4 regions of the Paenibacillus antri genome follow, and region 1 is predicted to be linked to each of the others. Evidence: riboswitches for the same ligand, from Rfam matches in the RefSeq annotation. Region 1 holds a riboswitch; each other region holds the start of a gene.

Region 1 (5,833 bases):
TCTTGTAAACCAACGCGTCGACGGTCTGGCCTTGCGGATCGACGACGGTCGTCTTGATCGAATGCGCCTTCGTTCGCAGGTTATCGACCTGGACGAATACAGAGAAGTCGTAGGTGCCTTGGTAGACGTTCCCGAACGGCTTCATCGCGTTCCTGTCTCCCGTGAACAGCAGCAAGTGAACGTTAGGTTTATTAATATGTACCGTATCCGATTCCGCTTTAATGAGTGCTTGCAAGGTGTCCGACAAGGCGCGAATCGGCAAGTACGTCTTCCCGTCGATTTGGATACCGCCTCCGTCGAGCTCCGCTTCGTTGACCACGACGCGTACCTTCTTCCCCTTCCACGTCTGCATCACCTCGTCGGCCCCGGCCGTAGCTCCGCCGATCAGCGTAAGGGCGAGAATGCCAAGCGCGATATTCCGGATTTTCATGCGATTCCCTCCATATGTTCAGTGCACTCCTATATACTCTTAATTGCAGAGAGAGTTGCGGTGTCGGTTCGCGAAAGTTTTTCCGGAAATTACTGGAAGTGGGCGCAAGGAAATCAAAAGCAGATTATAGCATGTTTTACCGCCTTCGTAAACGAAATTTCACGTACCCATATTGTTTCCTTTTTCGGACCATTTTGGGATATTATTGATACCATTGAATTACAGCAGAGGTAAAGGAAGAGGTATATGTCGAACGCCACGATCGAAAAGGAATTCGCCAAGCTGAAGAAGATGCTGGAGACGACCGCCGAAAAATACAAATACGATTTTCGGCATCCGGACGTGTTAGCGATCAGCCGGCGGCTCGATAAAGTCATCGTTCGAATGATGGCGGGCAAATAAAGGCGACATCTCGAGAAATCCGAGACATCTGCCGTACCAGCGGCCGAACGCATAAGCTCCTATCCTTACATATCCCATGACCCGTACCCACGCCGGCGCGGGTTTTTCCATTTCCGGCCCCTCCCTTCCTCCTAACATCGTATTCCGACCCTCCGAAAGTTGACGACGCTAATCTTCCGTTTTTTCCGTAATCATGGTAAAGTGGTTATGCTACAGTTGGTCATGCAGGGAGGTCGGCAAGTGAGCATTCGTATCCAGATGATCGGGACCGGCAATGCGTTCGCGAAGAAGTATTTCAACAATAACGCGATCGTTGTCGCGAACGGTTACCGCCTGTTAGTCGATTGCGGCGTAACGGCGCCGTATGCGCTTTATCGCGCGGGAATCGGAGTTCAAGAGATCGACGGGGTCCTCGTCACGCATATTCACGGAGATCATATCGGCGGCATCGAAGAACTTGCCTTCGCCTTAATGTACGTACATAAGAAGAAGATCCCTCTCTTCGTCCCCTCCTCGATTCGAGAGGCGTTATGGGAGACAAGCCTTAAAGGGGCATTGGAGGATCTTAGCACCGGCTGCGATTCGCTCGATTGCTACTTCGACGTCGTCGAGATCGACGAAGGCGTTCCGTTCGAGATCAGCGACGGCTTCGTCCTGGAGCTGATCCGGACTCTACATATTCCGAACAAGCCGAGTTACGCGCTGCTGTTGAACGAAATCGTGTTTTACAGTTCGGATATGACGTTCGACCCCGCCCTATTGACCGACTTGACGAACGCCGGCCGATGCAAGCACATCCTGCACGAATGCCAGTTAACCGGTCCGGGGCTCGTCCATACGACCTTGGACGAATTGTTGACGCTGCCGGAAGCGATTCAAGAACGCATCTGGTTAATGCATTACGCGGATAACCGCGACGACTACGTCGGCAAGACGGGCGCCATGCGGTTCATCGAACAACAGACCGAATACGAATTCGAATAATCGCTTATACGTTACTGAGACCGGAGCCCATGCCTCCCGGTCTCGTCTTTTATGTTCTGAATAATGCCCTTCCCGAAGGCCAATCTTAAAGCGGGAGGCGATTACGATGGAACAGCAAACATCCGGACAAGGCATGCGTCGGCAAGAGGAAGTCGTGGCGGTTCGAAAAAACGGGGACGGCGATATCGTCGAGCTCAAGTTTTCCTCCGGCAAAGTCGTCGATTATAAAACGGCTCAGTCGATGGCGAGGAACAACGAAATTTTCAATGTGAGCGTCTTTAAAGGGCGGGATCAAGAAGAGCATCTTCGATCGAACCCGGACGGGCGAACGGACAACAATCTCGACAATTTACCTCTCTTTTAACGTAAAGAAGACTGAGCTCTCCCTAGCTCGGTCTTCCGCGTTTTCCACAACAATTTACAATGCCTTCTTCATCCGCACGTGAGGAATGCCCGCGTCGAGGAACGTCTCCGGAGATACCGTCTCGTACCCGAGGGAGCGGTAGAACGGTTCCGCCTGGCATTGCGCGTCCAGCAGCGAATACGCGAACCCTTCCCCTTTCGCCCAAGTCTCCAGCGCTTGCATTAACGCCCTCCCGACGCCCTTCCCGCGGTACGGCAGTCTCACGGCGATCCGCTGCATCTTCGCCGTATCGGGTTTGTATTCGATGAATCGGCCCGTTGCCGCAGGGACGCCGTCAACCTCCAACAACACATGCTTGGCGGCCTGCGGCGACGCGTCGAACTCGTCCATCTCCAGGTCCCTTGGCACCTTCTGTTCGTCTACGAATACTTCCAATCGAATGAGGAACGCCTGCTGCAGCGCCTCGTCGGTTTCGATTCTCGTGATTTTCATTTCGCGTGTTCCCCTTCGTTCGGATCTGTTAGAAAAAACCGCATTCTTCGCTTGCAACTTTCGAACTAAGCCATATAATAATAACTAATAGTATAAAATGTTCCAATCGAACAAGGCAAACCCGACGAAAGTCGGAGACGCAAAGCCACGGGCCTAAGGCGAAAGCTACGGCGGCCGGGTTGCCGAATAGGAGCGTACGAATCGTTCCGGATCGTCCGCCTTCGGCGGGCGTTTTCTTTTGTTCCACGATGGACCGATCCATGTCACACCTAGGAGGCTGCATCCATGTCGTTCATGCGGGTAACCGAGATTTTGCACCATCAGAAGAACGCGATCACCGTCGGGTCGCGCGTGTCCGTCGAGAAAGACGATTATATCTCGACCGGCATGGTCTCCTATATCGAAGGAGATATTCTTGAAATCGAAATGCCTCAATCGAAAATGTACAAGCCGGGCGACCCGGTCAAGCTGACGGTTTATTCCAATAACGGGTTTCTCATCTTGCCGTCCTCCGTCATCGCGAAGGATCATGGCATGATGATGGTGCTGAATCCTCCGGAAAATCAAAGGTTATCGACGCGTCGGCAATTCCCTCGGATCGAAGTGAGCGATTCCGGACGTATGCGTTCCCTTCGATGGTCGAACGGGGGCGAGGACAAGCTCGGCACGCCTACGGCGATCGACGTCCGCAACGTCAGCCTCGGCGGCATCGGCTTTACGCTGGGCGTCGATCCCGGAACGCGGGCGATGATGGTCGCCGACGTCGAACTCGACATTAACGGCGGCGTCCCCTGCAAGATCGAAATTTCCCGCAAGCAGACGACCGAAGACGGATCCACTTACATCGGCGCGCGCTTTCTAGAAATCGAGCCGGATCATCTCAACGCGCTGCGCGGTTATATTTTACGGACGCAAATTAAACACCGCGCCAAACAGCGGCTCGAAGATGCGTCGGCGATGTAACTTTCGTTACCTGCCGGCGTTATTCTCTTCCTCGCGTCGGAGCACCGCCAAGGGGAACGCCGCTTCTTGACCGTCCTCCGTCGTCCCCCAGCCCATGACGCCGTTCACGTACAAGAGCGTGAACGGGACTCCCGTATCTTCGACGCGATAGCGCCCCGGCGGGAACGAAGCATCCCTTACCGCGTACGACCTCGCGAGCAGCCATCGCTGTCGCAGCACGCCCTTCTCGCCTTCGGATGCGCTTCGCTCGAGTTCCGACCGCAACCGTTCGATTTCCGCGGCCAGCTCGCCCGGCGACATCTCGCTGAATCGCTTCATTCGAATCCCTCCTTTATCGACAAGTAACCCCTATTGTCCTCGATCCGACCAACATTTACAACTACATCCCGACATCGAATTCTATTATTCTATCGATAGACACCAACGAGAAGGGGTTGCTTCCACGCATGAAGAAAATCGCGCTCGCGCTCGCGGCGCTGCTCGTCACGGCTTCCGCATTCGCCTCCGTCGCTTCCGCAGCCGTCTATACGGTGAAAGCGGGAGATACGCTATGGGGGATCGCCACCGCCAACCGGATGACGGTGAGCGAGCTGATGACCTTGAACGGCCTCTCCACGACGTCGCTCATGATCGGCCAACGGCTGACCGTTCCCGACCAAGGCAACTACGTCGTCAAAGCGGGCGATACGATGTACGGCATCGCGACCCGCGCAGGCATTCCGCTCAAGGCGCTGATCAACGCGAACCCGCAGCTCGCGAATCCGAACGCGATTTGGCCGGGCCTCCGCATTACTGTCCCGACCGCTCCTTCGAAATTTAAGACGGGCTTGTTCCCGCTCGCCAAGGGTACGTATACGCCGTTCACGAACAATTATGCGGACGCGCGAACTTGGACGCCGGACGGCGGCGCCGTTCGCACGCACGAGGGCGTAGACATCTTCGCGCCGGAAGGAACGCCGGTGTACGCGGCGGCGGACGGCACGATTCTCAACGTCGGCTGGAACACATACGGAGGCTACCGTTTAACCGTTAAGGCAGATAGCGCGACCGCGTTCTACTACGCCCACCTATCGAAATACAGCCAGACGTTCGTTAAGGGCGGCGCGATCAAGCAAGGACAGCTTATCGGATATGTCGGCAGCACCGGATACGGTCCGGAAGGCACGAAGGGCTTGTTCCTGCCGCACTTGCACTTCGGCATCTACGACATTACGACGTCTACGTGGACGACTCAGAGTCCGTACGAGTACCTCGTCTGGTGGGAATTGAATCGGTAATCGAAAGCGAAAGAAGGGTTGCCCTCAAGGGCAGCCCTTCTTTCGCGGTACAATCATAGATTCGATTTTCGATTACGCCACGGGGAAGCCCATCGTCGTCGCCAACGTATTGGCCGGCTGCGTCGCGTCCATTCGGCTGTACTGCACGATGATCGGCGCGTCGCTCCGCACTTCCATCGCGTACGGAACGCCGACAGGGATCGACTCCCCGTCCTTCTCGAGCGTGCTCGTGCGCACGTGCGCCGTTCTTCGGCCTTCGACGCGTACGGGCACCTCCTCGATCGGATCGCGGTCCTCGAAATAAATCGTCACGCTCAAATTCGCGGCTTCCTCGTTCGCGTTCAAGACGCAGATCGATTCGTGACTGACGAGCGATCCGGTGCTGATCGGCGGGATGTACCCATCCGGAATGTACCATACGCGATACCCCTTAGCATTGTTGACCATGCGAGTCTCCCCCTTGAATCGTGTTAATGGAAACCTATTATCGGAACCAACGGTCCCTTACGAACTCCATCCCTCTTCGCGTCTGCGCGGCTTCTACGGCATGGCCCGTGAACGGGAAAATTTCGAGCGCCTTGTCTTCGGACGCCGCCGCATGGTACATCGGAAACACCTGCTCCGGCAGGCAAACCGTATCCTTCAGTCCGACCGACATCAGCAGCGGGCGGGTGATCCGATGGCCCAGATGCAGCAAATCGAAATAGCCGAGCGTGCGAAGCGCTTGCGGCAGCAGCTCCGGATAACGGCGGCCGAAGTCGGCGACCTCGGTCAAGGACCCCGTCGAATGCAAGACGCCATGGTCCATATGGCACATGTTCGGAATGTCCGCCACCGTCAAACCGATTCTCTCGTGCAGCGCGGAAACGAGCAGCGCCAAGCCGCCTCCCTGGCTGCCGCCGACGACCCCCAGTCGCTTCG
Region 2 (5,833 bases), on a different contig from region 1:
ATATTCGCCAGAAATTCGGATTTGTACTTGGAGCTGAGGGCGAGCTGTCTCGCCTGCTCGACCAGACCGACTCGGGCGATCTCGATCTCCTTGTTCGTCTCTTCGAACCGCTTGTTCTGCAGTTCCAGCCGTTCCGCCTTTTCCTTCAGTTCGGCGTTCGTCTGCTCCAGCTCCTCTTGCTGCGCCTGAAGCTTCTCCTCGGATCGTCTGAGCGCCAGCGTCTGCTCCTCGAGCTCTTCGTTCGTCGCGCGCAGCTCTTCCTGCTGGGACTGGAGCTCCTCGGACTGAACTTGCAGCTCCTCCGTCAGCACTTGCGACTGCTCCAGCATGGCCGCCAATCGAATGCGGCTCGCGACGCTGTCGAGAATGATCCCCAGATGAGACCTCATCTCCTCCAAGAACTCTTGCTGGATCGGCGTGAACGACTTGAAGGAAGCGATCTCGACGACCGCGAGCACTTCTTCCTTGAAGCTGATCGGCAATACGTATACGTTCATCGGAGGCGCTTCGCCCAACCCGGAGCGTACGGTGACGTAATCCGGCGGCACGGAGGTGAGGAGGATGGGGGCATTTTCCAAGGCGGCTTGTCCGATCAACCCTTCGCCCATCGAGAACGTGTTGGCGAGATGCTTCCGTTCCTTGAACGCGTACGACGCCATCAATTTCAATGCGGGTTCGTCCCGAAGCGCCTCCGTTTCCTTCGCGTAAAACACCGCATGACAGCCCTCCACCGCCGGCACCGCCTTGGAGAGGAACGACTTGGCGACGGCTTCCATATCGCGCGCGCCCGTGAGGAGCCCTGTGATTTCCGCGACGTTGGACTTGAGCCAATGCTCGTCCCGCTCCCGCTCCCGCTGCTCCGCGAGCGACGAGGCCATACGATTGAACGAACGGGCGACGTCGTCGATCTCGTCTTCCGACGTCGCTTCGATTATCGTCCGAAGATCCGACGTTCCGTCGGCGACGCTCGCGATGATGCCGGATACGCGGTTCAGCCGCACGGCGACCGTCCATACCCGCTTGTACAAGGAAGCCGCGGTCAACACGACGCCTAGGAGCGCCGCCATGCCGAGGATGAACAAGTTGCGTTGGAAGTCGCGCGGAACTTCGGTGAGGGCGCTCTCCATCTGCGACTCCAGATCGTCCGTCAGCTTCGAGATCGCTTCGAAAAACCGATCGTGGATCTCATGTCCCCGATCGTTGATCAACGCGACGCCTTCGGCGCGCCGGCCTTCGGCGAAATGCCGCACCACTTCGTCCTTGTATTCAATGAACTCGTGGTTTACGTCATGCACCCGCTCCACGAGCGCCCGCTGCTCGGGCGTCTCCACCATCGATTGGAGCATCGCGAGCCCGGTCACGACGGACTCGCTCTCCGCTTGCAGCAGCTCGATTTCCTTGTCGATGGACGCATCGTCTTGGAATAACGCCATATTCCGCAAGTAGATCGCTTCGTTTTTCACTTGTCGATGTATTTGCTCGGCGAGAAACGCGGTGTCGTAATCCGCCTTCAAGGAGGCGCTCATGGTCTTCAAAGTCGCGTTTTGAATCCAGCCGACGACGACCAGCAGCACGAAGAGAACGGGCAGCGCGCTGAGCCCCAGCATTAACTTCGTTTTAATTTTCATCAGGAACCCCTTCTTTCTCGGCTGACGCTACCCGGACTTTCGGTTCGCTCGAACCGCTTTCCCTTCGTCGATGCACGTCTGATAAATTTTCGCCATCGCCTGGACGCGATCGTTGACGTTGAGCTTCTGGAAAATGTGCGTAATATGGTTCTTCACCGTATGCTCGCTGATAAACAACTTATCCGAAATTTCCTTATTGTTGAACCCGTTTACCATCAAATGGAACACATCGAATTCCCGGGGGGAAATCGAGTACGTCTCTTTCGTATGAAGGAGCGCCCGGTTCAGAATTTCCTGGTTTTGGCTTTCCGACGGCTCGTCCCGAACGACGTGCAGCCGCTCCTGCGCGACGGCGGGATCGTTCGTTCCGTCCGTCTTGTCCGTCTTCGGCGCTTGAGAACGGACCAAGAACGCTTCGAAGTCGGCCGCCTCGACGGGAGGGCAGAACAAGTATCCTTGGAACTCGTCGCAATGCAGCGCTCGCAGCTTGCTTAGCTGCCCCTCCGTCTCTACGCCTTCCGCGACGACGGTCATGCGCAGGCTCTGCGCCAACGAGACGATCGCCTGCACGAACGGCGTGCTGTCGGACGCGCTCTTGCACAAATCTTGCACGAACGACTTGTCGATCTTGATCGAATCGACGGGGAAGCGCCGCAAGTAGTTCAAGGACGAGTAGCCCGTTCCGAAGTCGTCGATGCTGACGGCGATGCCGGCCGACTTCAACTGCCGCAGCGTTCTCGTTACGCTCTCCTCGTTCCCCATGAGCGCCGTCTCCGTAATCTCGATCTCCAGCAGCTCGGGACGCAGCTCGTTCTGTTCGAGAATGCGCCGGATCCGCTCGCCCGCGTCCCGATGCAGGAACTGATGGGCCGAGAAGTTCACCGCGACGCGGATCGGCGCGATGCCGGCCCGCTGCCAATCCACGCTCTGCTTGCTGGCCGTCCGCAGCACCCACTCGCCGAGCTCGGCCATCTGTCCGCTCTCCTCGGCGAGCGGGATGAATTCCGAAGGCAGCACGGTGCCCCAATTCGGATGCTTCCATCGAAGCAGCGCCTCCGCGCTCGTCACCGCCCCGGTCTTGACGTCGATCCGCGGCTGGTAGACGAGCCTGAGCTCCTCGCGCTCGATCGCCTTGCGCAATTCGTTCTGCAGCATGAAGTTTCGATAAGAGCTTAAGTTCATGCCGGTATGAAACACCTTGTACCGGTTCTTCCCTTGCTCCTTCGCGCGATAGAGCGCCGCGTCCGCGTTCTTCATCAGCTGCTGCGCGTCGTCGCCGTCGTACGGGAAGACGCTGATGCCGATGCTGGTCGTCACGAACAATTCGTACTGGTCGAGGTGGATCGGCTTCTGGAACGCTTCGAGAATTCGTTCGGCGCATTCGAGCGCGGTCTCCCGGTTCGTGTCCGGCAGCAGTACGCTGAATTCGTCGCCGCCGATTCGGGCCGCGAAGTCGCCCGCGCGCATGCAGCCCGCCAGCCGGTCGGCGACCTCCTTCAGCAGCTTGTCGCCGATCGCGTGTCCTAAGGAATCGTTTACATATTTAAACCGATCCATGTCCAAATACATCATCGACAAGTTCCCGGCGCTCCGCTTGGCCGCGTGCAGCGCTTCGGCTAACCGCTCGTTGAACCTTCTGCGATTCGGCAGCTGCGTCAGCCCGTCGTGATACGCCATATGCGCGATCGTCTCTTGGTCGCGCTTCTTCTTCGTAACGTCTCGAATCGTACATGCGACGATGCAGCGGTCCGACACGTACCGGCTGCCGAATTGAACCTCCGCAGGGAAGGCGCTTCCTTCCTTCCGCGTCGCGACCATCTCCGCGTGCGGTTCGATCGAAGGCGCGAGATCCATCCGGGCGACGGCTTCGAGCGCGGACGCGACGATCTTCCGCGAGGACTCGTCCGGAAACAACGAGAAGACGGTGTCGCCGACCATCTCCGTTTCGCTATAACCGAACATCGTTTCGACCGCAGGATTCGCCCGCAGGATCATCCCGCGTCCGTCCATGACGAGCATCGAATCGATCGACGTGCCGCTGATGACGTTCGCCAGCGCTTCGGAGACGCGCAGCTCCGCGTTCGCTCGCTCGACCTCCTTCGACTTCTCGGCGAGCGCCTCGCTCTGGCGAAGCAACTTCTGATTCAGCTTATATAAATCTACGAATCCCTCGACCTTCGCCTTCAGCACGATCGGATCGAACGGCTTCAAAATATAGTCGATCGCGCCGACGGAATAGCCGGTGAAAATATGGTTCGAATCCATGTAATTGGCCGTAATGAAAATGATCGGGATGTTCTTCGTCTTCTCCCGCGCCTTAATGATCTTCGCGGTGGCGAAGCCGTCGATGCCCGGCATCTGCACGTCGAGCAAGATGACGGCGAAGTCGTATTTCAAGAGGCACTTCAGCGCTTCCTCGCCGGAGGACGCCTTGATGAGCCGATAGTCGTCCCGTTCGATGATCGCTTCCAGCGCGAGCAAATTTTCGGGGCGGTCGTCCACCATCAAAATATTTATCACGGATTCATCGGTGTTCATTACGAGGCTTCCCCTTTCGAATGCATTCAGGACAACGAATGAGACAAAAAAATCCGGCCGAATAAAAGGGCCGGATGACTCTTTCCACGTTCGGCAGCTGGCTGGCATAGTGTAACACGTTAGCCCCTATAGCTTTGCGCCCCCAATTTTCAATGGGTTTGCCTAATTTTCCTGAGGATGTATATTCTACTAGGTCTTTCAAATCATTCTCTCAAAATCATTATAACGCTATTTCATGGATGATGATATACTTTTTCGACGAAAAAGCGCCGCCCGCCCTCTTGCGAGGGGGAGCGGCGCGAATCGCGCTTATGCGCTTATAAAGCGGTAAGTCGAATCTACTTCAGCAGCGCCTTCACCTTGGCGACGACGTTCGGCACCGTGAAGCCGTACTCTTCGATCACCTTCGGTCCCGGCGCCGATGCGCCGTACGTCGAGATGCCGAGGATGTCTCCTTCGTCGCCGGCGTACTTATGCCAGCCGAACGGCGAAGCCATCTCGATGACGAGGCGCGCCTTCACGTCCGGCAGAATGACGGATTGGCGGTACGCCTTGTCTTGCGCTTCGAAGCGGTCCATGCTCGGCATCGAGACGACGCGAACGTGGATGCCCTCTAGCGCGAGCGCCTTCTGCGCGTCCACGGCGAGCTGCACTTCGGAGCCCGTCGCGATAATTTGCGCCGCCGGCTTCGCGCCCGCCGGCGCGTCCGCGATGACGTATGCGCCGCGAGCGATGCCGTCGCGCGCGTTCTCCGCCGTGCCCGCGAGCACCGGCAGGTTTTGGCGGGTCAAGATGAGCGCGACCGGACGGTCTTTGCTCGACAACGCGTAGCGCCACGCTTCCGCGGTTTCGTTCGCGTCGGCCGGGCGGATGACCGTGACGTCGATCATCGAGCGGATCGCCGCGAGCTGCTCGATCGGCTCGTGCGTCGGGCCGTCTTCGCCGACCGCGATCGAGTCGTGCGTGAACACGTACACGACCGGCAGCTTCTGGATCGCCGCGAGACGAATCGCCGGACGGAGGTAGTCGGAGAACACGAAGAACGTCCCGCCGAACGCCTTCACGCCGCCGTGCAGCGCCATGCCGTTCATCGCCGCGCCCATCGCGAACTCGCGCACGCCGAAGTAGACGTTCCGCTCGGCGTAGCTGCCCGGTTGGAACTTGCCCGTGTCGTTCAGGTGCGTGTTCGTCGACGATTCGAGGTCCGCGGAGCCGCCGAAGAACGTCGGCAGGTTCGGCGAGATCGCGTTGATGACCTTGCCGGACGCCGCGCGAGTCGCCATCGGCTTCTCGCTAGTGTCGAACGTCGGAATCGCCGCGTCCCAGCCCGCCGGGTTTTCGCCCGCGAACGCCGTCTCGAATTGCGCGGCCAGCGCCGGATGCGCGTCGCGGTACTTCGCGAACAGCTCCTTCCATGCCGCGGCCGCCGCATCGCCCTTCGCCTTCAGCTCGGCGAAGTTCGCCGCGACCGCTTCCGGCACGTGGAACTCCTCGTGCGGCCACTCGTAGAACGCCTTCGTCAGCTTCGCCTCGTCGCCGCCGAGCGGCGAGCCGTGCGGGCCAGCGTGGCCGCCCTTGCCTTGCTTGTTCGGAGAGCCGTAGCCGATGACCGTCTTCACTTCGATCAGCGTCGGGGCGTCGCTGTTCTTCGCCGCCGCGATCGCCTT
Region 3 (5,833 bases), on a different contig from region 1:
GGTCGCCCTTGCATAGGACTTGATATCCGTCCACTGCGAAGAGCCCGACGACACGTAGAAGGTTCCGCTGCGATCGACCGCGATGTCGTACGGATCGATAGCGACGTCCGCCAACGCTTTCGTCTCGAGCGTCGACGCGTCCAAGACGGCGATCGCGCCCGATTGATCCTCCCTGTACGACGAATGCTCGCCTTTCAAAAGCCCGACGTACAACTCCCCGTCGGCGTAAGCGATGCTCTCGGGCGGCAACGGGAGGGCGACCGTAACGATTTCTTCCGTGTCGTAGTTTACGGCGTGCAGCGCTTGTCCTGCCTTATCCGTCATGAAGAGAATCGGTTCGGTCGGATGCTCGATCAGATCCGTCGGCGTAAAGTCCAACGGAATGTGTTTATTGTAATAGGTCGTCGCCCATGCGGCCGCGCTGAACGCCGATTCCGTCATCGCCGCCCCTGCAGTTACCTTATAGTATCTTGTGCTGTGCGGAGCGTTCGTCGGATCGACGACGAGCGGTTCGTCCATCCGCTCGATTCGCGTCTTATTCCCGGTTTCGTCGAGGAACGGCCGGTATTCTCCGTCCTGCGAATCGCTGTAGTACACGTAGTAATATTCCGCGTGTTCCACGGCGTCCCACAGCAATCCCAACTCGGTGTTGGAAATCGCGAATGCCGCGACGTTCTCCGGCGCGTTCAACCGAATGCGTTCGCTGAACCGCTCGAACTTCCATAGCCCCGTCGCTTGGTCCCACACCGCCTCGAATACGATCGTATCCCCATAGAACAGCTTCATCGCGTCGCCGTCCCGCAGCGGTACCGCCCCATCCGCCGGATGACGGTCCAAGGTTGCGACATATCCGTCGTTGATCGCGTAACCGACGGCTTCGGTTCCTCCGTAATAAACGGCCGCGTACACCGATCCGGACACGGTGATCGAGGACAGGAACACGCTAGGATGAGCTTCGCTCGAGCCCTCGCGCGTCGCCGTGTAGACGCCGCCGTCCAGCGGAACGCTCGCTTGGACCGCGAAGATGCCGTAAGTCGCTCCCGCCGCCGTATACACGGCCTCGTAGACGGAGTCCGATACGCTGTTCTTCAACGTCCATCGATGCTGGGTCGCGTCGCCCGGGATGTCGTATGCCGCAACCAGCTTGTCGCCCGTTACGAAGACGGCTTGCGCCGTAGGCGCCGGAGCCTCGGGCTCGCCCGACCCCGGTTCGCTCGGCACGGTCGGCACGGTCGGCACGGTCGGTACGTTCGGCACGGTCGGCACGGTCGGCGCCGTCGGCGACGACCCCTCCGGAGCGCTTACAGGATCGTCCGGCTCCGTACCAACGCCGCCGCTCGCCCCTTCTCCGCCGATGATAATCTCGGTCACCCCTTCGGACAGTTCGTATCGGACTACGGTCTGCTCGAAGCTGACGCCCTCGATGTGAACGGCCGCGAAGAGAATCTTGCCTTCCCCCGTTACCGCGATCGCCGCGTGCACGACGATCTCTTCGACCACGGAGCCTTCCGCAATGTCGATTTTGGCGGCGGAGACGACGGTAACCATACGGAAATCGCCGACGAGACGAACCGAGGCGGACGCTTCGGTCGTCATGACCTCGACCTCGAGGAAGCCCTGCGTCGCGTTGTTTTCCTCCAGCTTTACGCCCGTCTTTACGACAGTGCGATGGATGACGGTGCCGCCTTGCGCGACTAAGCGAACCTCGCCCGTCACTTTCTCGACGATCACGTCGTTCAAGGAGGAGTCGGAGATCACGATGCTGTTCTCCCCGCCCCCGGCGACGATCGTTCTCCCTTCCACCGTCACGCGGTCGAGATACACTTCGCCTTCCCCGATCCCGGGAGCCAAGTACAGATCGCCCTGAATCACCGTGTTTTTCAACGTGACGTCCGGACTGCGGACCGTTACGTTCCCGGCCACGACGGTTTGCTCCTCGTCCTTCCCGAAAGCAGCCGGTTTATGTAGGATCTTGCCCGCCGCCCTGTCCAGCAGCGCGACGGCTTCGGCCCGCGTGATCGGCGACGCCGGACGGAACGCACCGTCGGGATACCCTTGCAAATATCCTTCGGCCGCGATCGCGTCGACGTACCCGATGCTCCACGCCGGGATGTCGCCGCGGTCCGTAAACGCGGACGCAGTCCCGCCGCCTTCCGCCGCCGCTTCCAGCTTCAGCAGCGCAGCAACCATTTTCGCAGCCTCTTGTCTGCTGATTTCGCGATCCGGACGGAACGTGCCGTCTTCGTACCCGGACGCGTATCCGGCCCTCGCGGCCTTCGCGACGTCGTCGGCGAACCATGCGTCCGCTTCGACGTCCAAGAAGGCGGAATCCGAAGCGTGGGCATATCCGTATACGCGATTGACGAGCGCGACGAATTCCGCCCTCGAGATCGTCTCATCCGGACGGACGCTCCCATCGGCGTACCCTTTCACAAACCCGCTGTCGGCCCATTCCGCAAGCTGCTCCTTGGCCCAGCTTTGCTCCATGTCCGTAAATACGGGCGGTTCTTGCGCAACGTCCCCCGCGAGCGCGCTCGCCGGCGCAAGCGAAGCGAGCGACAGGCAGCCCGCCATCAACAGGGACAACAATTTTCTAATAGCCAACTCGGTCTCTCCCTCTCCTGTGTCGAAAATGTAGTCAAAAAAGCAGTCAAAAAAATAGACTCTCCCCGTTACCGGGAACAGTCTATTGTTGCGGATGATGACGATCTCCATCGGTAACCCGGCGATCGTAGCTTATCGGAAGGATAAGCGGTAGACCCGTAGCTTTGCGTCCATTGCTTTCGCAATGTTTGCCTTTAGTTATTTAGTTGCATGCCGAACGTTCCGCAATATTTCTTAAGCTCCATTTTACTGTTGAAGGATGTCGAACGCAATCGATTTTTGCTATATTTTGCAATAATAAAGAAGACCCGAGTCCCCCTTGGGGGCATCGGGTCTTCGCTTCGTTACTTCTGCGTCACTTCGCTGTGCACGGACAGCTCGCCGTCTTTCTCGTCGATGAGCACCGTGTCGCCCTTCTTGATCGTGCCGCGGAGCAGCTCCTCGGACAACCGATCCTCGATGTGCTTCTGGATCGCCCGGCGCAGCGGACGCGCGCCGTACGTCGGATCGAAGCCTTCCTTCGCGAGGAACGCCTTCGCCGAATCCGTCAGCGAGAAGTCGATGTCTTGCGACTTCAGGCGCTTGCGCAGCTCCTCGGACATGAGCGAGACGATCTCCGAGATATGCGATTGCTCGAGCGGATGGAACACGATCGACTCGTCGATCCGGTTCAGGAACTCCGGACGGAAGCTCTTCTTCAGCTCCGCGAGCACCTTCTCGCGCATCGCCTCGTACGCGTTCTTCGTCTGCTGCGCCGCGTCGCCCGTCGTGAAGCCGAGCGTCGCGTTCTTCTTGATCGTGTCCGCGCCGACGTTCGACGTCATGATGATGAGCGTGTTGCGGAAGTCGACCGATCGCCCCTTGGAGTCCGTCAAGCGGCCGTCCTCGAGCACTTGCAAGAGGATGTTGAACACTTCCGGGTGCGCCTTCTCGATTTCGTCGAGCAGCACGACGCTGTACGGCTTGCGGCGCACCTTCTCGGTCAGCTGGCCGCCTTCCTCGTAGCCGACGTATCCCGGAGGTGCCCCGACGAGGCGGGACGTGGAGTGCTTCTCCATGTACTCCGACATATCGATGCGGATGACCGCATTTTCGTCGCCGAACATCGCTTCGGCAAGCGCCCGCGCCAGCTCCGTCTTACCGACGCCCGTCGGTCCAAGGAAGATGAAGGAGCCCATCGGACGCTTCGGATCCTTCAATCCGGCGCGGGAGCGGCGTACCGCTCGAGAAATCGCCTTGACCGCTTCGTCTTGGCCGATGACGCGGTTATGCAAGATTTCTTCCATCTTAAGCAAGCGCTCGGTTTCTTCCTCCGCCAGCTTCACGACCGGGATCCCGGTCCAGCTTGCGACGACCTGGGCGATATCGTCCGGCGTCACCTCGGAGTCCGTGCGGCCTTGCTTTTCCTTCCACTCGTTCTTCGTTTCCTCGAGCTCGTCGCGCAGCTTCTGCTCCGTGTCGCGGAGCGAAGCGGCCTTCTCGAACTCTTGGCTTTGAACGGCGGCGTCCTTCTCCTTGCGGATATCTTCCAGACGGGACTCGAGCTGCTTCAGGTTCGGCGGTACCGTGTACGTGCGCAGGCGCACCTTCGAGCCCGCTTCGTCGATCAAGTCGATCGCCTTGTCCGGCAAGAACCGGTCGCTGATGTAGCGGTCGGACAGGCGCACCGCTTGCTCGAGCGCATCGTCCGTAATTTTCACCCGGTGATGCGCTTCGTAGCGATCGCGCAGGCCGCGAAGAATGAGGATCGCTTCGTCGACCGTCGGCTCGTCGACCGTGATCGGCTGGAAGCGGCGCTCGAGCGCGGCGTCCTTCTCGATATATTTCCGATACTCATCCAGCGTCGTCGCCCCGATGCACTGGAGCTCGCCGCGCGCGAGCGCCGGCTTCAGAATGTTCGACGCGTCGATCGCGCCTTCCGCGCCGCCCGCGCCGATCAAAGTGTGCAGCTCGTCGATGAACAGGATGATGTTGCCCGCTTGGCGGATCTCATCCATGATCTTCTTGAGGCGATCTTCGAATTCGCCGCGGTATTTCGTGCCCGCCACGACGGAGCCCATGTCGAGCGTCATGACGCGCTTGTCGCGCAGCGTCTCCGGAATTTCGTTCGCCACGATGCGTTGGGCGAGACCTTCCGCGACGGCCGTCTTACCGACGCCCGGCTCCCCGATGAGCACCGGGTTGTTTTTCGTCCGGCGGCTCAGCACCTGAATGACGCGTTCGATCTCCTTCGAACGGCCGATGACCGGATCGAGGTTGCCGTCCTTCGCCACCGCCGTGAGATCCCGCGCCAGCGAGTCCAGCGTCGGCGTATTGACGTTCGCCGGCGTATTGCCGTGTCCGCTCGAGGACGCTTCGCTGCTGCCGAGCAGCTGGAGCACTTGCTGGCGCGCCTTGTTCAGGCTTACCCCGAGGTTGTTCAGCACGCGCGCCGCGACGCCTTCGCCTTCGCGAATCAGGCCGAGCAAGATATGCTCCGTGCCGACGTACGTATGGCCGAGCTTGCGCGCTTCGTCCATCGACAGCTCGATGACCTTCTTCGCGCGAGGCGTATATGCGATATTCGTCGGCTGCTCTTGACCGCGGCCGATGAGCGATTCCACTTCGTCTTGAATTTTCTCGAGACCGAGACCGAGACCGATCAGCGCCTTCGCGGCGATGCCGTCGCCTTCGCGAATGAGGCCGAGCAAAATATGCTCCGTGCCGATATTGTTATGGCCTAACCGTACCGCTTCTTCCTGCGCGAGGGCGAGCACCTTCTGGGCGCGCTCCGTGAAACGTCCAAACATCATAAGTAGACACCTCCGAATATATAGAAATGAAATTTACTACCGTCCGCTCGGATTCAGCCGCTCCCGGAACAGCTTCGCGCGATGCGCGTCGCGTTCGTCGGGGCTTAAGGGGCGGCCGTAGTGGTGTTGAAGATAGCCCGGCTGCGTCATCACGAGCAGCTCGTTCATGACCTTCGGCGAGAGCCCCTCGATCAGGCCGAGGTCGATTCCCAGCCGGACGTCGGACAGCCGCTGGGCCGCCTCCTTCGAATCCATGATCTCAGCATAACATAAAATGCCAAACGAGCGTCGAATCCGATCCGTCAATTTCGCGCGGGATTCGTTCAGCAGCTTCTGCCGCGCCGCCTTCTCGTGCTCGATGATTTGCCGGGCGACCCCATGCAGGTTGTCGATGATCTCCTCTTCGGTCTGGCCGAGGGTGATTTGGTTCGAAATTT
Region 4 (5,833 bases), on a different contig from region 1:
CCAAAATCGCGACCCCCTGAAACCGTCCATCCTTTCCGAACGATATGGACATCAAGACAAGACTACATACTTTTTAGGAGGATGGGTTCTATGAATCAGAAGACAGGTTCGAAGAAGGTAACGCTGCTCGCGCTTGCGACGGTGGTGGCGAGCATGAGCATCGGCTCCGCGGTCGTCGGCGCGGCGGATGGCAACAAGGGCAAAGGCGCTGAGAAGAAGGCCGAGGCGAGCGTGCAAGCGGAGACGAGCGTAACGGCGGACGTCTATGGCGGCGGAAATAACGGCAACCACGGGAAAGGCAACACCCATGGGTTGGAAAACGCGCTTTCCAAGCTCGAAGGCAAGCCGGCGGCCGAGGTCATTCTCGAGATTCTCGCGGACCGGACCGTCGACGCCGAGGCGCTTGCGCTCGAACTCGAGGCGGACGGCGAGATCGAAGCGGCGGTCGTCGCTCAACAGGAAGCGGCGGTGCAAAACCCGACCGATGCGAAGCTCGTGAAGAAGCTCGCGAAGCTGCTGGACAAGGCCGGCCACAAGGGGATCAAGGCGTTCGTCAACGGCAAGCAGCCGGAATTTGACGTGAAGCCGTTCGCGAAAAACGGACGCACGCTCGTGCCGTTCCGCGCGATCGCCGCATCGCTGAAGGCCGATGTGTCGTTCGACGCCGCGACGCAGACGGTGACGGTCGTCCGCGGCGACGTCACGGTGAAGCTGACGCTCGGCAGCGACACGGCATACGTGAACGACGTTGCCGTGAAGCTCGACGTGGCGGCGGAGTCGGTGGAGGGCCGTACGGTCATTCCGCTGCGCTTCTTGGCCGAAGCGTTCGATGCGAACGTTGAATTCGATGTCGAGACGCAAAGCGTCATTATTACGGAATAATAGAACGAGACGATCGACCGTTCCCGGGAATCCGGGAACGGTCGTTTGCGTTTCTGGGTCCATTTTCCCGAGGGATGTCGCATCGTGTAGAATTTTTTCGCAATTTCGCCAAATTACTATTGTCACAAACTGGTGATTCTACTATAATAGGACACACGACCCACTAGAGTTGACACGCGCAAACTATTGTTGACAGAAAGGGGGTATGTAATGTATGGAGATGACCGAGTCGTTAACGAAGCAGTTAAACATGGTGTTCGGGAAGCTGAGCGAGGAGCTCGCGAATCTTTCGTCCGGCATTGTGTTCGTACAAATACGCAGCAACGTGATCGGGAAGTTCGGCATCCGGCACGATCCGTTCGAGACGAGCAAGACTCGGCCGTTCCAAGGCACGAGCGGGTTGACGGAGTCGCAGCGGAACGATTTCCGCCGAATGGCGATCCAAGCGTTGGGCCATAAGGTCGGATGGACGCACGGCGAGATCCAGTTCGAGTTCGCCGTCAGGCAAGGAAAGCTGAGATTGAGCATCACCTTCGAATCGAATTACAATATGTCCAACTTGTTGCCGAAGTTCGATCTCGGCGGCGGATGGGGCGGCGCCGGCGAGATCGAAGGGGCATAACGATATTTGGAAACCAACTACATATCCGATTTGTTGATTCAAGGCAAACCCATCGAAAGGTGGGGACGCAAAGCTATAGGGGCTACGCTTACGAGTAAGCATGCCAGCCAGCTGCCGCAAACCGGGCCAGTCATCGTGACGGACGAAGCACGTACCGGCTCACTTGCAGCAGCAGCTGTGGAGTGGGCTTTTTCTATGTCTCTTTGGGGAGGTAGGTATGCAGCGTATGGTATTCAAGATGTTGTGTGTCCTGCTTTTGACGGCGATGCTTACGCGCTTCGGACAACCGGGCGAACTGGAACATGCGGTAGAGCGGTTGGCGTGGCTCAAGGCGGTCGAGGCGCCGTCGTCGACGGACCAAGCGGAGTCCGCCTCGGAGCGGAACCGGCGGGAGAACGCGATAGGCAAGGGCGTGTTGGAGCGCAGCTTCCGGCTGCGGTCCCGGCTGAATACGCATTTATTAATGTTGAAGTTCAAGCGATAGATTTCTATGGAGTGGCGAAGCGCGCCCTCGTTCGTCTTTCGGGACGGCGGGGCGCTTTTCTTGTTTTCCGGGGGAGGAGGGGCGAGGGGTGGCGGAACCGTTCGAGAGCGCGCACGAACGCTGGCTGCAGTCGCATCTGGAGGGACGAACGGGAGAGCGGCGGGGGCGGCTTACACGGAAGAGGTATGCGGAGACGTTGTTCTTGCGGCAGGTGTGGTGGCCGTTGTTCGGAAGCTTCGATGCGCTTCACCCGGAGTATGAGGTGGCGGATTGGCGAGGGAGGTCGTATTTCGCGGACTTCGTCTGGCTGCCGGGATCGGGGGAGAAGCTCGTCTTCGAGGTGAAGGGCTTCGGACCGCACGTGACGGAGATGGATCGAAGAGGTTATTGCGAAGAGTTGAACCGCGAGACGTTCCTGCAAGGGCTCGGCTACCGCGTCATCTCGATTCCGCACGACGACGTGGCGAGCCGCCCGGATGTCGTGCAGTCGTTGCTGCGCATGGTGCTGAGCCGATTTCAACCGATCCGTAAGTCTAGGGCTCGTCCGTCCCTCATCGAGAGGGAAATTATGCTCCTAGCCTTCAGTTGCGCGGGTGTATTGCGAGGCGTCGATGTTGCAACGCACTTAGACGTTAGTCATCGGACGGCGGTACGGTATTTGCAACGGCTCTGTGAGAAAGGAGTGCTAGAGGCATTGCGAAACGGTGCGAAGGGGGAGCGAGTGACGGAATATCGAGTCATCAAGGAGAAGCAGGGGCTGCTCGGACTGTGGCAATGGGACGAGGGATAGTCTCCTGTTCGGGTTTTTGCGCAATCGTGCGTATATTTTAATCCGAATGAGTCGATATCTCCTCGATATGCGCAAAACTTCATAAATCCCACCGGATTCCGGTGGGAAGGGGGAGGAATATAAGAACTTTTGCCGATATGATTTTGAATCGAGTCTACCGCATAACAAATATATGACTTTTTGCGCAAGTCCTGGGGAAAACCGACGGAAGAGCCCGCCCGCCGCCGCCAACCGCCATCGCTTGTCATGCTCGTCATGCTAGTCTGCATAAATGGCCAACCCCCCTCATAGACATGTTATCGAGTACAAGAAATCGATCGGAGGGGTGGACCTCATGAGACGTAGCAAGTGGGTCATGACCTTGGCGCTGACGTTGGCGGTGGCGCTGCTGTTGGCGGCGTGCGGAGGCGCGAAGGATGCGGCGGGTGTCGTAAGCGACATCGAGAAGTTGACGGGCAAGCTGGAGAGTTATCACGCGGAAGGCACCATGGTGTTGAATACGGGGCAGGAGCCCCAAGAGTACGGCGTCGTCGTCAGCTATCAGAAGCCGGAGTACTACCGCATCGCGCTTACGAACGAGGCGAACGACATTACGCAGATCGTGCTGCGCAACGACGAAGGCGTGTTCGTTCTGACGCCGCACCTCAATAAGAGCTTCCGCTTCAAGAGCGACTGGCCGAACAATCAAGGGCAGGCGTACTTGTTCGAGACGCTGGCGCAATCGATCATCCACGACGACGAGCGCCAATTCACCGCGGAGGAAAATGCGTACGTCTTCGACGTCCTGGCCAACTACCAGAACGCCTCGCTCGTCCGCCAGAAAATCTGGCTGAGCAAGGAAGACTACAAGCCGCAGCGCGTCGTCGTGACGGATGCGGACGCGAACGAGATGGTCACGGTGACGTTCAGCTCCTTCGAGTTCGACAAGAGCTTCGAGGACAACTGGTTCGATATGAACCGGAATATGACGAGCGTGTCGATCCAGTCGGTGCCGGTGCTGGCGACCGAAGGCGAAGGCCAAGGCGAACAAACGGCGGAAGCGAACGAACACTTCGGCATCATCTATCCGGGCTACGTGCCGGAAGGCGTCGAGGAGCGGTCGGCGGCGGACTTCAAGCTCGGCGAGCGCGACGCGATCATGATCCGGTACGTCGGCGAATACGACTACACGCTCGTCGAGTCCAAGGCGGCGGAAGAGCGGATGGCGTCCAGCTCGATCGGCACGGTCATCGAGCTCGACCTCGGCCGCACGGTCGGCGTCCTGATCGGCGAGAACGAGCAGCGGACGCTTCTGTGGACGCACGACGGCGTCGATTACCGCCTCTCCACCGGCAATCTTCCTTATGAAGAGATGGTGAAGGTAGCGCAATCGGTATTCGATCAGAGCGGGAAGTAAGCAGGGGGGACCAATGACACGGTTCGTTGACACGGCCATTCTTAGATTCTAAGATAGTACAGTGGCAGACCCTTAGATTCTACTTAGGTTCTGAGAAAACTTGTTTGCGGATGTGACTTCCCTGTGGATACGTACCGATGGACGCGGGCCGAGGTCGACTTGGATGCGCTGCACCACAATTTGGAGCAGTTCCGAATCGCCCTCGGCCCCGATATAAAGATTATGGCCGTCGTGAAAGCGAATGCGTACGGCCATGGCGCGGTGAAGGTCGCCGAAGAGGCGATCCGCCACGGCGTCGAATATTTGGCGGTCGCCTTCCTGGACGAGGCGCTCGAGCTAAGGCATTTCGGCATCGAAGCGCCGATTCTGGTGCTCGGCTATACGCCGGCGGCCGGCGTCGAAGTCGCGAGAAACCGCGGCATTACGCTTACGGTGTTCGACGACGACGTGCTGGAAGCCGCAGCGTCGCAACACCCGACGAAAACGTTAAACATCCACGTGAAGGTGGACACCGGCATGGGCCGCATCGGCCTGACCGACGAGCAAGACGCGATTCGCTTCGTCGAGAAGGCGCTCAAGACGCCCGGCGTCGCGGTCGAAGGGCTGTTCACGCATTACGCGTGCGCCGACGAATGCGACAAGACGCATGTGACGGAGCAGTATCGGAAGTTTGCGCGGATCGCGGATCATTTTCAAAAGCAAGGAATTTCGTTAAAGTACGTGCATGCCGGCAACAGCGCGACGGGGATCGACACGCCGGACTACACGCGGAATATGCTGCGCCTCGGGGTGAGCATGTACGGGTTGTATCCGTCGGAAGAGGTCAACCATGAGCGGGTGCGGCTGAAGCCGGTCATGTCGCTGAAGTCGGGCGTCGTGATGGTGAAGCGGCTGCCGCAAGGCAGCACCGTCAGCTACGGCGCGAATTACGCGACGGCGCAGGACGGCGAGACGATCGCCACGCTGCCCATCGGCTACGCGGACGGGTATTCCCGGCTGCTGACCGGGAAGGCGGAGGCGCTCATTCGCGGCAAGCGGGTGCCGGTCGTCGGCAACATCTGCATGGACCAGTGCATGGTCCGGGTGGACGACGGCGAGGTCGAGGTCGGCGAAGAGGTCGTGTTGTTCGGAACGCAAGGCGAGGAGACGGTTCCGGTAGAGGAATTGGCGGCGAAGCTCGGGACGATCAATTACGAGATTACTTGTATGGTGTCGCACCGCGTGCCGCGCGTATATGTGAAGGGCGGTCGGGTGACGGAGTTCGATAACCCGCTGCTGCATTTTACCAACGAGAAAAGCATAAGGTCTTAGAGGAGTTTTCCGTCGTTTGCCGAATATGTATAAAGCCGCAGAAAAGGTTCCATCAATTACACATTACGAAGGTGCAACATAATTGATATACCGGCGGCATATACTTAGTTTTGTATATTTTGCCTTCCTTTACGACATAATGGGAGTAGAGGTCGGAATGTTCTGGGGGTGCGTTACGCGGTGTCCAACGTTCACAACACCAAGAGAATCATGATAAGCTTACCGGATCACCTGCTGCAGGAGGTCGACGGCATCGTCGAGAAGGAAAACTCCAACCGCAGCGAGTTCATTCGTCAGGCCATGAAGCTGTATTTGACGGAGCGGAAGAAGCGACACCTTCGCGAGACT

Evidence for each region. A riboswitch is a leader RNA that binds a small molecule or an ion and turns the genes downstream of it on or off. The one in region 1 is predicted to bind cyclic di-GMP.
Region 2: linked by a shared signal. The riboswitch ahead of FE782_RS12145 (EAL domain-containing protein) and the one ahead of FE782_RS31530 (PilZ domain-containing protein) in region 1 are both predicted to bind cyclic di-GMP.
Region 3: linked by a shared signal. The riboswitch ahead of FE782_RS30325 (S-layer homology domain-containing protein) and the one ahead of FE782_RS31530 (PilZ domain-containing protein) in region 1 are both predicted to bind cyclic di-GMP.
Region 4: linked by a shared signal. The riboswitch ahead of FE782_RS11685 (hypothetical protein) and the one ahead of FE782_RS31530 (PilZ domain-containing protein) in region 1 are both predicted to bind cyclic di-GMP.

What each region holds. Positions count from the first base shown of each region.
Region 1 covers NZ_VCIW01000042.1:6,621-12,453, reverse strand. The annotation lists gene FE782_RS31555 (stalk domain-containing protein) at 1-430, opposite strand, end outside; gene FE782_RS31550 (Spo0E family sporulation regulatory protein-aspartic acid phosphatase) at 677-832, shown strand; gene FE782_RS31545 (MBL fold metallo-hydrolase) at 1,073-1,816, shown strand; gene FE782_RS31540 (DUF3892 domain-containing protein) at 1,923-2,180, shown strand; gene FE782_RS31535 (GNAT family N-acetyltransferase) at 2,235-2,672, opposite strand; cyclic di-GMP riboswitch class I at 2,777-2,859, shown strand; gene FE782_RS31530 (PilZ domain-containing protein) at 2,958-3,635, shown strand; gene FE782_RS31525 (DUF1811 family protein) at 3,642-3,953, opposite strand; gene FE782_RS31520 (LysM peptidoglycan-binding domain-containing M23 family metallopeptidase) at 4,082-4,912, shown strand; gene FE782_RS31515 (sensory rhodopsin transducer) at 4,985-5,359, opposite strand; gene FE782_RS31510 (acetylxylan esterase) at 5,397-5,833, opposite strand, start outside.
Region 2 covers NZ_VCIW01000006.1:216,642-222,474, reverse strand. The annotation lists gene FE782_RS12150 (response regulator) at 1-1,628, opposite strand, end outside; gene FE782_RS12145 (EAL domain-containing protein) at 1,656-4,166, opposite strand; cyclic di-GMP riboswitch class I at 4,256-4,339, opposite strand; gene tkt (transketolase) at 4,505-5,833, opposite strand, start outside.
Region 3 covers NZ_VCIW01000034.1:37,156-42,988, forward strand. The annotation lists gene FE782_RS30325 (S-layer homology domain-containing protein) at 1-2,604, opposite strand, end outside; cyclic di-GMP riboswitch class I at 2,714-2,807, opposite strand; gene clpC (ATP-dependent protease ATP-binding subunit ClpC) at 2,949-5,396, opposite strand; gene mcsB (protein-arginine kinase McsB) at 5,433-5,833, opposite strand, start outside.
Region 4 covers NZ_VCIW01000006.1:106,488-112,320, forward strand. The annotation lists gene FE782_RS11675 (copper amine oxidase N-terminal domain-containing protein) at 91-882, shown strand; gene FE782_RS11680 (O-methyltransferase) at 1,097-1,504, shown strand; cyclic di-GMP riboswitch class I at 1,537-1,623, shown strand; gene FE782_RS11685 (hypothetical protein) at 1,722-1,988, shown strand; gene FE782_RS11690 (hypothetical protein) at 2,077-2,778, shown strand; gene FE782_RS11695 (outer membrane lipoprotein-sorting protein) at 3,113-4,174, shown strand; gene alr (alanine racemase) at 4,298-5,485, shown strand; gene FE782_RS11705 (CopG family ribbon-helix-helix protein) at 5,666-5,833, shown strand, end outside.